Linked DNA regions of Amorphoplanes digitatis. The protein of the gene in region 1 interacts with the protein of each later gene in a pairwise test. Links are inferred from orthologs where the notes say so. Each region holds a gene or a part of one and is shown in the gene's direction. Other genes may lie near its edges. The genes, in order: BJ971_RS07860 and rsfS.

Evidence for each region.
Region 2: the proteins of BJ971_RS07860 (region 1) and rsfS interact in binary tests that used the Escherichia coli proteins (3 or more experiments, as listed by UniProt). The link is inferred for Amorphoplanes digitatis from one-to-one orthologs.

Annotation. Positions count from the first base shown.
Region 1 is NZ_JACHNH010000001.1:1,716,029-1,724,235, reverse strand. What follows is about bases 1,978-4,773. They hold BJ971_RS07860 (ATP-binding protein), read left to right. Parts: upstream 1,978-2,742; coding sequence 2,743-3,804; downstream 3,805-4,773. Other genes in these bases: BJ971_RS07855 (DUF5682 family protein), read left to right, coding at 3,797-4,773; BJ971_RS07865 (SWIM zinc finger family protein), read left to right, coding at 1,978-2,652. Also shown: more of BJ971_RS07865, read left to right, coding at 1-1,977; more of BJ971_RS07855, read left to right, coding at 4,774-6,262; BJ971_RS07850 (VWA domain-containing protein), read left to right, coding at 6,348-7,520; BJ971_RS40520 (nitroreductase family protein), read left to right, coding at 7,807-8,136.
Region 2 is NZ_JACHNH010000001.1:7,370,352-7,378,606, reverse strand. Bases 2,237-5,080 are described here. They hold rsfS (ribosome silencing factor), read left to right. Parts: upstream 2,237-3,379; coding sequence 3,380-3,781; downstream 3,782-5,080. Other genes in these bases: BJ971_RS32325 (DegV family protein), read left to right, coding at 4,852-5,080; BJ971_RS32330 (hypothetical protein), read left to right, coding at 4,462-4,827; BJ971_RS32335 (histidine phosphatase family protein), read left to right, coding at 3,778-4,413; nadD (nicotinate-nucleotide adenylyltransferase), read left to right, coding at 2,706-3,305; BJ971_RS32350 (hybrid sensor histidine kinase/response regulator), read left to right, coding at 2,237-2,608. Also shown: pepN (aminopeptidase N), read left to right, coding at 1-1,001; more of BJ971_RS32350, read left to right, coding at 1,061-2,236; more of BJ971_RS32325, read left to right, coding at 5,081-5,697; BJ971_RS32320 (putative protein N(5)-glutamine methyltransferase), read right to left, coding at 5,926-6,687; BJ971_RS32315 (hypothetical protein), read left to right, coding at 6,983-7,222; BJ971_RS32310 (ComEA family DNA-binding protein), read left to right, coding at 7,563-8,255. UniProt on the Escherichia coli protein: Functions as a ribosomal silencing factor. Interacts with ribosomal protein uL14 (rplN), blocking formation of intersubunit bridge B8.

The DNA of each region.
Region 1 (8,207 bases):
GCCGGCGGCGGCCCGGTCGAGGCGCCAGCGCCCGCGTTCGCCGGCGAGTGGCAGGCGGCCCGCGCGGCCCGCGCGACGGCGGCGCCGGCCCGGGGCGCCGGGACGGTGGACCCGGCCGCCGCCGAGAAACGCGCCCGGCAGCGGGCGGACCGGGTCGCGGCCGGCATGGCCGAGCTGCGGCGGTGGCTCGACGACCAGGTGCAGCAGGGCCTGGCCGGCGCGGAGCAGGCGGGGCGCCGGCCCTACGAGGCGATGGCCGCCCGTCTCGTCGACGCGCAGGCGCCCGCCGCCGCCTCCGCGGTGCGCCGGCTGGGCGGGGTCGCGGGCATCGGGCCGCACTGGGCCGACCGGCTGCTCGGCGAGCTCGCGCTGCTCCGGCTGCTGGTCGCGGGTCATGAGCGGCTCGGCGCGCTGCCGCCGGCGCTGGCCGCCACGGTCCGGTCCCGGATCGGGTTCCCGGTGGCCAACCAGGACGTGCTCGCCACCGCCGAGGTCCGGGACCTGTGGCAGGTGCTGGGGCAGATCGACAGCGAGGAGGGCGCCATCACGACCCGGCGGACCTGGCTGCTCGGCGTCGGCAGTGGACGGTTCGCGCTGCTGCTGTCGTTCGCGGCGCCCGGGCAGTCGCCGGCGGCCGAGGTGGTGCCGGGCACGGCGATCGAGGCGGCGCTCTGCTTCTACCCCGGCGCCGCGCCGCTGCGGGCGCTGGTGAAGGAGCAGTTCGGCACGCCCCGGCCGCTGACCGCACCGGCACCGGCCGCCGGCCTGCGGGCGGCGCTGGCCGGCTGGTCGTCGACGCTGGCCGCCGAGCCCTGGCGTCACGACGCGCCGGTGCTGCTGGCGGACGTGGTGCCGGGCGCCGACGGGTTCCTCGTCGACGCCGCCGGGGAGTCCCTGCCGCTGGCGCCGGGGCACCGCGAGCCATGGTGGCTGCTGGCCGCCGCCGGCGGGTCGCCCGCGACCGTCGCGGGCGAGTGGTCGCCGTCGGGGCTGCGGCCGCTGGCCGCGTGGGTCGACGGCAACTATGTGCCGGCGCCACCGCCGGCGCCCGGCGGCGGGGGCGGGCGCGGGCCGGAGCTGCCGGCCGACCTGCTGGCGGCGGCCCTCGTCGGCACCGCCCGGCGGCCGTGGACATCACCGGGGTTGCACGTCGGCGACCGGGTCCTGAGCCTGGCACCGGCCGGTGCTCCGGCCGCCGATCTGTTGGAGGCGGCCGCGACCGCGCTGACCTATCGGCGGGCGGGCGTCACGCCGTCGTCCGGCCACGCGCCGGTCCCGTCCGCGCCCGCCGAGACCGGCCCGCCGCTGCCCGCCGCGGCCGGGGCCCGGCTTCGGCGGTTGCTGACCGACGGCGGCGCGCCCGGCGGCGCCCAGCAGGCGCAGGAGCTGCTCGCACAGTGGCTGACCGCGGCCGCCCGGCACGGCGGGTTCGTCCCGCCCGAGTCGCTGCCCGCGCTGCTCGACGCCGGCCGCCGCAACGGCGCCGTCCGGCCCGCGATCGGCCGCGTCGCCGGCCGGCGCGGCGACTGGCTCGCCGCGATGCGCGCCGACTGGCGCTGGCTGCGCGACGAGGCGCCCGGCGCCGCCACGCCGTCGGATCCGCAGGTGTGGGAGACCGGCACCGGCGGCGAACGCCTGGCCCACCTCACCCGGCTGCGCGGCACCGACCCGGCCGCCGCGCTCGCCCTGCTGGAGAGCACCTGGCAGACCGAGACGCCCGAGGACCGCACTCGGTTCGTCGACGCGATCGGCACCGGGCTGTCCCTCGCCGACGACGCCTTCCTCGACCGTGCACTCGACGACCGGCGCAAGGGTGTCCGCGAGGCCGCCCTCGACCTGCTGCGGCGGCTGCCGGGATCGTCGCTCGGCCGGCGGATGACCACCCGGGCGACGGCGGCGGTGCGCCTCGAGCGCCGCACACTCGGGCGCGACCGGCTCGTCGTCGGCCCGCCCGCTGAGCTGACGACCGAGCTGCGGCGCGACGGCGTCGGCGCACAGCCCGCGCACGGCACCGGGGTGCAGGCCTGGCTGCTCGAGGAGGTCGTCGCCGGCACGCCCCTGACCATCTGGACCGACGCATTCGGGCGCTCCCCGGCCGCGGTCGTCGACCTGGCCCGCGGGCACGACTGGGAGACGCCGCTGCTGCACGGCTGGGCCAAGGCGGCGATCATGCAGGCCGACTCCGCCTGGGCGGCCGCGCTCGTCGACAACGACACCCGGGGAAGCGCGACCGGGCTGCGCGAGGCCGTCCGATGGGACCTGCACCTGCTGCTGCCGCCGGCCGACCTGGCCCGCATCGCCGCCGACTTCCTGCGACGCGAGGACCATCTCGCGCACCGGCTGCTTGCCGTGCACCCGGGCGCCTGGCCGGACGAGCTCGCCGTCGCGGTGGTGGAGACCATCGCGCACCGGGTGCGTGCGGACAAGCACAGCTGGCAGCTCGCCGAGCTGTGCCGGGCCGCGGCGATGGCGATGCCGCCCGGCTACGCGGCGCAGGTCGCCCGGCTGGCCGAGCAGCTCGATCAGCAGCCGGCCGACCCGTCCCGGGTGCGGCCGGTCGCCGAGCTGGCCCGGATCCTCGCCTTCCGCCACGAGATGCTCCGGGAGCTGCGGCCGCCGGAATCCGAGGTGGAGCCCGGCTCGCGCACCTGACCGGTTCTTGTCGGAGGTGCTTAGTAACGTGCCAGTCATAGCAGCGCCGGCGGGCCGGGCAGCCGGGCCGTGGGACAGACAGGAGTTCGAGTGACCGCACTGCGACCGCACGCCGAGGATCAGTATGCCGAGGAGCTCGCGCTGCTCGCCGCGACCGACGACCGGCCGCGACCGCCGGGCTGGCGGCTGTCCCCGCACGCGGTGGTGACCTACCTCCTGGGCGACGGCGCCAAGATCACCCCGAAGTATGTCGGCCCTCGGCGGCTCATGGAGGTCGCGGTGTCCACGTTGGTCACCGACCGGGCGCTGCTCCTGCTCGGCGTGCCCGGCACGGCCAAGACCTGGGTCTCCGAGCACCTCGCGGCCGCGATCTCGGGCGACTCGACCCTGCTGGTGCAGGGCACCGCCGGCACGGCAGAGGAGGCGATCCGCTACGGGTGGAACTACGCCCGCCTGCTCGCGGACGGCCCGTCCGAGGCGGCCCTGGTGCCCAGCCCGATCATGCGCGCCATGCGGACCGGCGCGATCGCCCGGATGGAGGAGCTGACCCGCGTCCCGTCCGACGTGCAGGACGCGCTGATCACCGTGCTCTCGGAGAAGACCCTGCCGGTGCCGGAGCTCAACACGGAGGTGCAGGCCCAGCGCGGCTTCAACCTGATCGCCACCGCCAACGACCGCGACCGCGGCGTCAACGAGCTCTCCAGCGCGCTGCGCCGCCGGTTCAACACGGTGGTCCTCCCGGTCCCGGCCTCGGCCGACGACGAGGTGGAGATCGTGTCCCGCCGGGTGGCCCAGCTCGGCAAGTCGCTCGACCTGCCCGAGGTGCCGGCCGCCCTCGACGAGATCCGCCGGGTGGTGACCATCTTCCGCGAGCTGCGCACCGGCCTGACCGAGGACGGCCGCACCAAGCTGAAGTCGCCGACCGGCACGCTCTCCCCCGCCGAGGCGATCTCGGTGATCACCAACGGCATGGCCCTTGCCGCACACTTCGGCGACGGCACCCTGCACCCGTCCGATGTGGCCGCCGGCATCGTCGGCGCCGTGGTCAAGGACCCGGCCTCGGACGGCGTGGTCTGGCGCGAATACCTCGAGACGGTCGTCCGCGAACGCACCGACTGGCGCGACTTCTACCGTGCCGCCCGCGATGCCTGAGCAGTTCTACGGCATCCGCCACCACGGACCCGGCTCGGCCCGCGCGGTCGTCCAGGAGCTGAATCGCCAGCGCCCCGCAATGGTGCTGATCGAGGGCCCGCCGGAGGCCGACGACCTGGTCCGCTGGGCGGCGGACACCGGCCTGGAACCGCCGGTGGCGCTGCTGGGCTACGCGGCGGACGACCCCGCCCGCGCGGCCTTCTGGCCGTTCGCGGTCTTCTCACCGGAGTGGCAGGCAATCCGCTGGGCGGTGGAGCACAGGGTGCCGGTCCGCTTCTTCGACCTCCCCTACTCCTACCGCCTCACCGACGACCGCACCCAGGACACCCCACCGACCGCCGGCCCGCGCCCCGCCACACCGTCGCCCCCACCCGCCGACACGGGCCCGATCGACACCCACACGCCGCACCCGCCCACCAACACACACCCAGCCGACCTGAACACGCACCCTGCCGCCGACCCCGCCGCACCTGCCCAGAGCGGCCCCGGTCCGGCCGTGACGGGCGACCTGGGCAGCGCGGGTCCGGGCGAGTTGGACGTCTCGGAGGGCGGCGGTGGGCCGGGGCGGGTGACTCCCGGGCCGACGGAACCCGGTGAGGACGGGGGTGTCACGGCGCCGGTGCGGGTGCGGCCGGTCGATCCGATCGGGGAGCTCGCCGCTGCCGCCGGATATGACGATCCCGAGCGCTGGTGGGAGGACGTCGTCGAGCACCGGGGGCTGCCCGCGTTCGAGGCCATCGCCGAGGCGATGACCGCCATCCGCGAGTCGTCGCCTGAGGACCCCGAGGACCTCGTCCGCGAGGCCTACATGCGCACGGTGCTGCGCGAGGTGCGCCGCACCCACGACAACATCGCGGTCGTGTGCGGCGCGTGGCACGTCCCCGCGCTGGCGCGCAAGGTCGCCGCCAAGGACGATGCCGCGCTGCTCAAGGGGCGGAAGAAGGCCAAGGTCGCCTTCACCTGGGTGCCGTGGACCTACGGGCGGCTGGCGGCACAGTCCGGCTACGGCGCGGGTGTGCGGTCGCCGGGCTGGTATCACCACCTGTTCACGACGACCGACGACGTCGTGCCGCGGTGGCTCGTCGACGCGGCCGGGGTGCTGCGCGCCGAGGGCGTGCCCACCTCGTCGGCGCACGTCATCGAGGCCACCCGGCTCGCCGAGGCGCTCGCGGTCGTGCGCGGGCGGCCACTCGCGGGGCTCGCCGAGGTGACCGAGGCGGCCGAGGCCGTCATGTGCGACGGCGAGCCGCTGCGCCTTGAGCTGATCGACCGGCGCCTCGTCGTCGGCGAGCGGCTCGGCGGCGTGCCCGACGACATGCCGGCCGTGCCGCTGGCCAAGGATCTCGCGGCGCAGCAGCGCACCGTGCGGCTCAAGCCGGAGGCGCTGGAACGCGAGCTCGAGTTGGACCTGCGCCGCGACATCGACCTGTCCCGCAGCCGGCTGCTGCACCGGCTGCGCGCCATCGGGGTGCCGTGGGGCGAGGCGGAGACGGCCCGGCGCGGCACCGGCACGTTCCGCGAGCAGTGGCGGCTGCGCTGGCAGCCGGAGTTCGCCGTTCAGCTGGTCGAGGGCAGCATGTGGGGCACGACCGTCGCCGTCGCGGCGACCACCAAGGTGATCGACGCCGCCCGCAAGGCGGCCACGCTCGCCGACGTGACCGAGCTGGTCGAGGTGTGCCTGCTGGCCGACCTGGCCGGCGCGTACCCGCCCGTGCTCGCCGCCCTCGACACCCGGGCCGCGCTCGACTCGGACATCGGCCACCTGATGGCGGCGATCCCCGCGCTGGCACGCACCCTGCGCTACGGCGACGTCCGCCGCACCGACCTCGCCGGCCTGTCCACCGTGACGGCGAGCCTGCTCGCCCGCGTCTGCGCCGGGCTGCCGGCCGCCGCCGGTTCGCTCTCCGACGAGGCCGCCGAGCAGCTGCGCGAGCGCGTCGACGGCGTGCATTCCGCCGTCGCCCTGCTGGACGACGACGAGCTGCGGGAGCGCTGGCTGACCACGCTGTCCTCCGTCTCGCAGCGCGCCGACCTGCACGGCCTGCTCGCCGGCCGGCTGACCCGCCTGCTGCTCGACGCCGGCCGCCTCGGCATCGCGGAGGTGCTGCGGCGGCTGCGGCTGCCGTTGACCGTCGGCACGCCGCCCGCGCACGGCGCCGCCTGGGTCGAGGGCTTCCTGGGCGGCGGCGGTCTGCTGCTCGTGCACGACGACACGCTGCTGGACCTGCTCGACGGCTGGGTCGCCGACATCCCGGCGGAGGCGTTCGACGACGTCCTGCCGTTGCTGCGCCGCACGTTCGGCGGGTTCGCCGCCGGCGAACGACGCGCGATCGGCGAACGCATCGCGGGCTCGGGCGCCGGCGGGCGGGCGGCCGCCGAGCCGCTGGTGCTGGACCACGAGAGGGCGGCCCTCGCCCTGCCGACGCTGAGCGCGCTGCTGGGCCGGGAGATCAGATGACCCACAACGACGAACCGGCACAACGCCCACGCCGCCAGCCACCCCCACTGCCGACCCTCAGCGCGCCACTAGGCCGGGAGATCAGATGACGGACGATGAGGATCCGGCGCGGCGGGAGCGTCTGCGCCGGTGGCGGCTTGTGCTGGGTGGTCCGGCGCAGGAGTCCCTGGGCACGGCGCAGGGGCGCGATTCCGCGATGGACGCGGCGCTGGCCGCTCTCTACGACGCGGGTGGTGACAGCGAGGGGGCCGGCACGTCGCGGTCCGCCGGCCTCGGTGGGTCCGCGCCGAAGGTGGCGCGGTGGCTGGGCGACATCCGGGAGTACTTCCCCAGCACGGTCGTGCAGGTGATGCAGGCGGACGCGATCGAGCGCCTCGACCTGACCCGGCTGCTGCTGGAGCCGGAGATGCTGGACGCCGTCGAGCCGGACGTGCACCTGGTCGGGACGTTGCTCTCGCTGAACGCGGTGATGCCGGAGCGGACCAAGGACGCGGCACGGCAGGTGGTCCGCAAGGTCGTCGCCGAGCTGGAGCAACGCATCTCCCAGCACACCCGGGCGGCGGTGAGCGGCGCCCTGAACCGGGCGGCACGCATCAACCGGCCCCGGCACGCCGACATCGACTGGGACCGGACCATCCGCGCGAACCTGAAGCACTACCAGCCGGAACACCGCACGGTGATCCCGGAACGCCTGGTCGGCTACGGCCGCCGCGCCACCGCGATCCAGCGCGACGTGGTGCTCTGCGTCGACCAGTCCGGCTCGATGGCCGCGTCGGTGGTGTTCTCCGGGGTGTTCGCGGCGGTGCTGGCGTCGATGCGCTCGCTGCGCACGTCGCTCGTGGTCTTCGACACCGCGGTGGTCGACCTGACCGACCAGCTGAGCGACCCGGTCGAGGTCCTGTTCGGCACGCAGCTCGGCGGCGGGACGGACATCAACCGGGCGATCGGCTACAGCCGGCAACTGATCACGCGGCCGCGGGACAGCATCTTCGTGCTGATCAGCGACCTCTACGAGGGCGGCGTCCGCGAGCAGATGCTGCGCCGGGTCGCGGAGATGACGGCGGCCGGTGTCCAGGTGGTGGTGCTGCTGGCGCTCTCGGACGAGGGTGCGCCGGCCTACGACCACGAGAACGCGGCGGCGCTGGCGGCCCTGGGCGTGCCGGCCTTCGCGTGCACGCCGGACGCGTTCCCGGACCTGATGGCGGCGGCCATCGAACGCCGCGACCTGATGGCCTTCGCGGCCCGCCAACAGCAGTGACCGCCAGGCTTCGGCAGTCGTATCCGGGCGATCCCGGCGGACGGCCAGGGGACACGTCTCGAGGCGCTCGGCGGCAGTTGAGCGAGCGCGGGGAGTTCCTGCCGGAATGACCGCCTGGATCCGCAGGGAGGGCACTTCGGCGGCCCGTTCCTGTACCTGCTGCATGCCGCGCATGGCCGGGTCCGGCTTGGCGCGCTGGAGATCGGCGGTGTCAGGCCGGTAGAGGCCGCCTCGTCGTGCCCGGTCCCGTGCGGCGGCTGGTCACGAAGTTGGGATGATGGACTCGATGGACGTCTATCGCGCGGTACGAACAAGGCAGTCGATTCGTGGATTCACCGATCAACCCGTCCCGCGCGAGGTTCTCGAACGGGTGCTGGCGGCGGCCGCCGATGCACCGTCGGGCAGCAACATGCAGCCATGGAATGTCTACGTCGTGACCGGTGACCCGCTGGCCAGGCTGAAAAGGACAGTGGCCGATCGGGTCGCGGCCGGCGGCTCCGGCGACAGTCGAGAGTTCGCGACCTACCCGTCCGAGTTGCGTGCGCCGTACGTCGAGCGCATGGCGGCACTGGGCGGGTCCTCTACGGCTCACACGGTGTCGCGCGCGAGGATGTAGCGGGCCGGGCCCGGATCCGGGCCCGGAACTGGAACTGCTTCGGTGCCGGCACGGCGCTGTTCTGCTATCTC
Region 2 (8,255 bases), 5.7 Mb from region 1 along the record:
CCGTCGACGGCGGCCGTACCCGGCTGCCGGAACTGACCGGCGAGCCCGCGGCCGATCTGCTGCTGGTCAACGACGGCGACCTGACCTACGCCAAGATCCGGCTCGACGACGCGTCCGTCGAAGCCGTGCCGCTGATCCTGCCGATGCTCGACGACTCGCTGACCCGCGCGCTGCTCTGGAGCGCGACGCTGGACGCGGTCGAGGACGGCGAGCGGCCGGTCGCCGAGCTGGTCACCCTGGTCCTGGCGGCGCTGCCGGTCGAGCGCGAGGTGGTCCTGGTCGAGGACGTGCTGCGGATGACCTCCGCGCTCGTCGACCGCTACCCGACGCCGGAGACCAGGCCCGCCGCGCTGGAGCTGCTCGCGCAGGCGAGCGAGCGGCTGCTGACCGCCGCGGAGCCCGGCAGCTCGCGCCGGCTGGCCGGCGTGCGCGGCCTGATCGGGGCGAGCATCGACACCGCGCGGCTGCGCGGCTGGCTCGACGGCGAGGGCGTGCCCGAGGGCGTCAGCGTCGACGACGACCTGCGCTGGCTGATCCTCTACCGGCTGGTGGTGCTGGGCGCGGCGGGGCCGGACGACATCGAGGCGACGCTGGCGGCGGACCGCAGCGCGGCCGGCGAGCAGCAGGCGGCCCGGTGCCGGGCGGCGCTGCCCGACGCCGGCGCCAAGGCCCGCGCCTGGGAGTTGATCATCAACGACACGGCCTCCTCGAACCGGATCCTGGAGGCGACGGCGCACGGCTTCTGGCAGCCCGAGCAGCTCGACCTCGTCACCCCGTACGTGGAGAGGTACTTCGCCGAGATGCCCGGGATGCTGAGCCGGCGTACCGGAATGAGCGGGGAGCGGGTCGCCGCGCTGGCGTATCCGTCGCTGGTCGTGACGCCGGAGACCCGGCGGCTCGCCGCGGACCTGCTGGCCTCGCCGGACCTGTCGGCCATCCTGCGTCGCGTGGTGACCGATGGCGACGATGACGTACGTCGTGCGCTGCGTGCCCGAGGATAGATGATTTGCCCTGTATCCCCCGTTCGAGAGGTTAGCCTCGGCGTACGGGGGTGAGGTCGGTGGAGTGGTCCGAGGAGCTGTCCAGCGGCCTGCTGCAAGCTGCGCCGGACGCGATCCTGGTGATGGACGAGGGCGTGATCGTCCTCGTCAACGACCGCGCCGAGGAGGTCTTCGGCTGGCGCCGCGGTGAACTGCTCGGTCAGCGCGCCACCATGCTGCTCGGGGACATCAACGAGGTACCGTCGCTGGCCGGGCTGCGTCGCGCCGCCGACGGGCTCACGGGCGGTATCGGCTTCATCGGAACCGTCGCCCTGCAAGCGCGACGGCGCGACGGCGCGATCTTCCCCACCGAGGCTTCGCTCTCGCGGGTGCAGGGGCCGGAGGGCCGGAGGACGATCGCCGTGGTCCGGGACATGACCGAGCGGCACCGGCTCCAGGCCGAGGCGGAACACCAGCGCAGCGAGGTGCAGGAGCACCGTAACCAGCGGCTCGAGGCGCTCGGCCAGCTGGCCGGCGGCATCGCGCACGACTTCAACAACATGCTCGGCGTGATCGTGAACTACGCGAACTTCGTGATCGAGGAGGCCGAGGCGCCGCAGCCCGATCTCAAGACCATCGCCGCCGACGCCCGCCAGGTCATCCGGGCCGGCGAGCGGGGCACGGACCTGACGCACCAGCTGCTCAAGTTCGCCCGCCGGGACGTCGCCCGGCCACAGGTCCTCGACCTCAACGCCGTCATCACCGACGCCGAGGAGACGCTGCGCGACCTGATCGGCGACCGGGTCGCCCTCATCATCCGTACGGCGGAGTCGCTGCCGCCGGTGACCTGCGACCCCGGCCAGTTGGAGCAGCTGCTGACCAGCCTGGCGTCCAACGCCCGGGACGCGATGCCCGAGGGCGGCCAGCTGGTGATCGACACCGCCGGTGCGCGCCTGGAGGTCGGCGAGCATCCCGACCTCGCGCCGGGTGACTACGTCCGGATACGCGTCTCCGACTCCGGCTGCGGCATGGCACCCGACGTCGTCGCGCGCGCGTTCGAGCCGTTCTTCACCACCAAGGCCAGCGGCGAGGGCACCGGGCTGGGCCTGGCCACCGCGTACGGGATCGTCACGCAGGCCGGCGGCGCCGTCAGCCTGACCTCGGAGCCGGTCCTGGGCACCACGGTGACCGTGCTGCTGCCCGCCGGTGCCGGCGAGCAGGAGGTCGTGCCCGCCGCCGAGCCGGTGCTGACCGCCGGGCACGGTGAGACGCTGCTCGTGGTCGAGGACGAGGCGGCGCTGCGCGACGTGGCCGGCCGAATCCTGTCCGGCGCGGGCTACCAGGTCCTGTCGGCCGAGGGCGGCGCCGAGGCCCTCGAACTGGCGTCCCTGCACGAGGGGGCGATAGATCTGCTGGTCAGCGACGTGGTGATGCCCGGGATGCTGGGCAAGGAGCTGGCCGAGCGCCTGACACACGTACGCCCGGACACCCGCGTGCTGTACATGTCCGGGTACGCCCAGCCGGTGCTGGCCTCGCAGGGCACGCTGGACCCGGGAGTCGCGCTGCTGGAGAAGCCGTTCACGGCCGCGGATCTGCTCTGCGCGGTCCGCCGCCGGCTCGACGGCTGATCCAGGGCACGTCTGGAGGATCATGGCGTCGCCGAGCCGAGGTCCAGGTTTCGCCTCGCGGCGCCATGATCCTCCAGACGTGCCCTAGGATTCGCCGGTGCGGAAACGGCGCCGGATCGGCATCATGGGCGGCACCTTCGACCCGATCCACCACGGTCACCTGGTGGCGGCGAGCGAGGTGCAGAGCCGCTTCGGCCTGGACGAGGTCGTGTTCGTGCCGACCGGCCAGCCCTGGCAGAAGGGCAAGGTCAGCCCGGCCGAGGACCGCTACCTGATGACGGTGATCGCGACCGCGTCGAATCCGCACTTCCAGGTCAGCCGGGCCGACGTCGACCGGGACGGCCCGACATACACCGTCGACACCCTGCGCGACCTGCACGCGATCTTCGGCAGCACGGCCGACCTCTTCTTCATCACCGGCGCGGACGCGCTCGCGAAGATCCTGTCGTGGAAGGATGCGCTCGAGATGCTCTCGCTGGCGCACTTCGTCGGGGTCACCCGGCCCGGTTTCGAGCTCTCCGACGATCATCTGCCCGCCGATTCCGTGACGCTTGTCGAGGTGCCCGCGATGGCGATCTCGTCGAGCGCCTGCCGCGCGCGGGTCGCCGACGGGCTGCCGGTCTGGTACCTCGTACCCGATGGTGTGGTGCAGTACATCGCAAAGCGTGGCCTATATCGTACCGAAGGACCGGTTTAGGCCCATTCATCTGGGTAGAGATGTCATACCCGTATGAGAGGCTAGTAACTCTGAAACCGAACGAGGGGAGACCGGTGCCCGTCACCGAACGTGCCCGCGAGCTCGCGCTGACCGCCGCGCAGGCCGCGGCCGACAAGAAGGCGCAGGACATCGTCCTCATCGACGTCGCCGACCAGCTCTACATCACCGACGCGTTCGTCATCGCCTCGGCTGCCAACGAGCGTCAGGTCGGTTCGATCGTCGATGCCATCGAGGAGGCCCTGCTGGGCCTGCCCGAGAAGGCCAAGCCGGCCCGCCGTGAGGGCGAGCGGCAGGGACGCTGGGTGCTTCTCGACTACATCGACATCGTGATCCACATCCAGCACGCCGAGGAGCGCGAGTTCTACGCCCTCGACAAGCTCTGGAAGGACTGCCCGACCATCGAGTTCCACGACCGCGATCTTGCCGAGGCCGAGGCCTCCTCCGGCGCGGCATGACCACTCGGCTCATCGTCTGGCGGCACGGCAACACGGACTGGAACGCGGGCCACCGCGTTCAGGGCCAGACCGACGTGCCGCTCAACGAGCTCGGCCGGCAACAGGCCGTCGACGCCGCCGAGTTGCTCGCCCGGATGCGGCCCGACGCCCTGGTCGCCAGCGACCTGTGCCGGGCCGCCGACACCGCCGCCGCGCTGGCCGCGCTGACCGGCCTGTCGGTGACCTACGACCGGCGGCTGCGCGAGCGCTACTTCGGTCTCTGGGAAGGTCTCACCATGACCGAGATCACCCAGACCCGGCCGGAGGAGTACGCCCGCTGGACGGCCGGCGCCGACGACATCGGCGGCGAGGTGGAGACCCTCGACGACCTGGGCAAGCGGGTCGCCGAGGCGCTACAGGCCGCGGCCGACCTGGTCGAGCCCGGCGGCACCGTCGTCGTCGCCACGCACGGCGCGGCCGTGCGCTCGGGGGTCGGGCACCTGCTCGGCTGGCCGCGCGAGCAGCTGCGCACGCTGCGCGCGCTCCAGAACTGCCACTGGGTCGAGCTCACCCACGACGCGCAGCGGGGCTGGCAGATCGCCACCTACAACGTCGGCCCGTTCACCGACCGGCCGACGCCGCCGCCGGTTTGATCGCCGCCGCGAGGAACGATCCGGCCACCCGGTAGCGTCCAAGGCATCATGACTATTCGACGCCTCGCCATCCCCCTGCTGGTCGTCGTGGCCCTCGCCGGCTGCGCCAACGGCGCCTCCGACGACACCGCCGCCGTCCCCGCCACCACCACCTCTTCCGCCGCCCCCACCGAAGAGTCCAGCACCAAACCGCCGCCCGCCGGCAGCAAGACCATCTCCGGCACGGTCACGGCCGGGGTCGAGCCGGGCTGCCTGCTCCTCGAGGACCACCTGCTGATCATCAAGGACACCGCGCTCAAATCGGTCGCCAAGGTCGGCGCCTCGGTCACCGCGACCGGCGAGGCCCAGCCCGGCATGATGACGACCTGCCAGCAGGGCACGCCGTTCGTCGTCGCCACTATCCGCGCGAACTAGCCCACCATCGGCTACGGTGCCCGCATGCCCGTCGCGGTCGTCACCGATTCCACCGCGTACCTGCCGTCCGAGCTGAGCGGGACGTACGACCTCACCGTCGTCCCGCTCACCGTCGTCATCAACGGGGTCGAAGGCCTCGAGGGTGAGGAGATCTCGCCGGGCGAGGTCGCACACGCACTCGGGCAGCGGCGGGTCGCGGTCAGCACGTCCCGGCCCGCACCCGAACAGTTCGCGGCCGCGTACCGCGATCTCCTGGACGGCGGCGCGGACGGCATCGTCTCCGTGCACCTGTCGTCCCAGATCTCCGGAACCTACGACGCCGCGGTGCTGGCGGCGGCCGAGATCGGGCCGCAGGTCCAGGTCGTGGACAGCCAGACGACCGGAATGGGGCTGGGGTTCGTCGCGCTGGCCGCGGCGACGGCGGCCAGCCGGGGTGCCGACCTTGACACGGTACGGCGGGTAGCGGTCGATCATTCCGCCCAGGTCAGTGTGCTGTTCTACGTGGACACGCTGGAGTTTCTCAGGCGTGGGGGGCGGATCGGGGCGGCGTCGGCGCTGCTCGGCACGGCGCTGTCGGTCAAGCCGATCCTGCATATGGACGGCGGGGTGATCGTCGTCCGGGACAAGGTCCGGACGGCGGGGAGGGCGCTTGCCCGCCTTGTCGATCTGGCGGTGGAGGCGTCTGGGGAGGGCGAGGTCGATATCGCGGTGCACCATCTGGGCGCGGGGGATCGGGCGGCGGCGCTGGCGGATGTGGTCTCGGTGAGGCTGGGTGATCGGCTGCGGGACTGCTACATCACGGAGATCGGCGCGGTGGTGGCGGCGCATGTAGGCCCCGGTGTCGCCGGGGTGGTCGTGCACCGGCGCTAGCCGGCCGTTCCACGGAGTCGGTGTCGGGTCGGATCGCCGGAGCGGTTTCGCTGCGGAGGCCTTCGGGGGCGGGCCTGTTTCGTTGTGGCGGCCTTCGGATCGCTGGCGGCGTTTCGTTGTGGCGGCCCTCGGAGGCTGGGGCCGTTTCGTTGTGGCCGCATTCGGGGTGCCCGGGTCAACGATGGGGTTCGACCTGAGCCTGGTCGCGGCGCGCTCCCGTTCGGGAACTCAGGTTCGGCGGGCCGTGACGACCCTGGCTTCGAGCTCGTCGTCCTCGGCGATGTCCGGACGGAGCCCTGCCGCCCGCACCGCGGCGACGGCGGGCCCGGTCTGGGCCTCGCTGATCTCGGAGAGCATCAGGCCGCCGGGCGACAGCCACCGCGCGGCTCCCGCGACGACGGCGCGGAAGACATCGAGCCCGTCGTCGCCGCCGTCGAGGGCCTGGTGCGGCTCGTGCTCCCGCGCCTCGGCCGGGAGCAGGGGGATGTGCCGGGTCGCGACGTACGGGACGTTGGCCAGCAGGATGTCGATCCGCCCGCGGAGTTCGGCCGGCAGGGCTTCGAAGAGATCGCCCTCGAAGACGTCGCCGCCCAGGTTGTCGCGGGCGCAGGCCACGGCGACGGGATCGTTGTCGGCGGCGAAGAGGGTGACGTCCGGGCGCTGACTGCGCAGGGCCAGGCCGAGGGCGCCGGAACCGCAGCAGAGGTCGACGACCACGCGGCCGGTCTCGGTCGCCGCGGTGCGGACCAGGAGTTCGCTGCGGACGCGGGGAACGAAGACGCCGGGGCGCAGGCGGACCCGGACGCCGCAGAAGTCCGCGTAGCCGACGACCTGTTCCAGGGGCTCGCCCCGGACCCGGCGGCCGACCAACTCGTCGAGGTGGCGGGGGTCGGCGGCGGCCTCGCCGAGCACGGCGGCCTCGTCCTCGGCGAAGACGCAGCCGGCGGCTCGGAGACGGCGGATGGTGTCGGCCAGGTCGGTGAGTGTCACGGGGCTATCTCATAGCACAAGGCGGGGGTGGGGTAGGGATTTTCCACATCGCCGGGTTGTCCACAGGGGAGCGGGCAGGCGCCGGCCGGTAGGCCTAGTTTCGGCCCGTGCTTGAGGCGAGGAATCCAGACGACGTGAGCGCCAGGCTGCGGACGGTCCTGGCGCCGAAGGAGCCATCGGCCGGGGAGGCCGTGGTGGGTTCGGGTGCTGGGGGCGGGCCGCCGTCGGGGTATCCCGCGGGATCACCCTGGGCGACGGCGCCGGGCTCGTTGCGGGAGCCCGTTCCTTCGGCATCGTGGGTGCCGACTTCCCCTGCTTCCCAAATGCCGGTCTCTTCGGCTTCACCCGGGCCGACTTCTCCCGTTTCGCAAGCGTTGACCATTCCCGCTTCGCAGGTGCCGGTATTTCCGGCTTCGCCGGCGCCGGCTTCTTCGGGTTTGAGGGTGCCGGCGACAGGGTCTGCGGAGGATTCACGCTGGCCGGTGCCGGGTGGGCCGCCGTTGACCTGGGACGATCTGTTGCCGGGCTGGCCTGACGACGTGACTCTCGAGCCCGGCCCCGGCGAGGAAGCGCCGCCGCCGCGGCGACCCGTCGAGCCGGTGGCCGAGGATCTTGCCTATCGGCCGGCCTGGGCGGCTGGGACCGGTGCGCGACGCCCGATCCGTCCGCCAGCCCTCTTCGGGCCCGATTCCGCCCGACCCGATCCGGCGGGAGCCGGGCGCTTCGAGGCCGGCATCCCGGACGCCGAGCCCTTTGCGGCTGACTCTTCGGGTGCCGAATTTCATGGGGCTGGCTTTACGGGTGCCGAACTTTATGGGGCTGACTCTTCGGGTGCCGAATTTCATGAGGCTGGCTCTTCGGGTGCCGGACACTATGTGGCCGGCTCATCCGATGCCGGGCCCTTTGCCGACGACTCCCCGGGTACCGAACGTTTTGGGGTCGGCGCCGTGCTCAGCGGTGCGGGCGCCTTCGATCCCGGCCGGAGGGGAGTGCGGGCCCTGGCCGCCGTCGCGGTCGTCGTCGTGCTCGTCGCGGCGTTGCTGGCCTGGCGAGCGCGGCCCCGGGTGGATCCGGTGGCTCCGCCCGGAATCGATCCCGTCGCCGCCGACGCCCCGCTCGCGGGCGACACACCGGCCGCCGCAGGTGCCGCACCGAGCGCCTCCGGCCCGGCTCAGGTTGTCGTCGCGGTCGGCGGCAAGGTCCGCAAGCCGGGGCTGGTGCAACTCCCGACCGGTGCCCGCGTGGCGGACGCCCTGCGTGCCGCGGGCGGCGCCAACCCGGGTGTGGACGTCGCACCCCTGAACCTGGCCCGCAAGATCGCCGACGGCGAACTGATCATGGTTGGCGTCACCCCGCCGCCGGGCGCCGCTCCGACCGGCCCGGCCGGTCCCGCGGCGCCGGGCAGCCCCGCCGGCGGCCCGGTGAACCTGAACACCGCGACCCTTGCCGACCTGGACGGCCTGCCGGGCGTGGGACCGGTGCTGGCCCAGCGGATCCTGGAGGCCCGCGATGCACAGGGCGGCTTCCGGGCCGTCACGGACCTCCGCAAGGTCGAGGGCATCGGCACC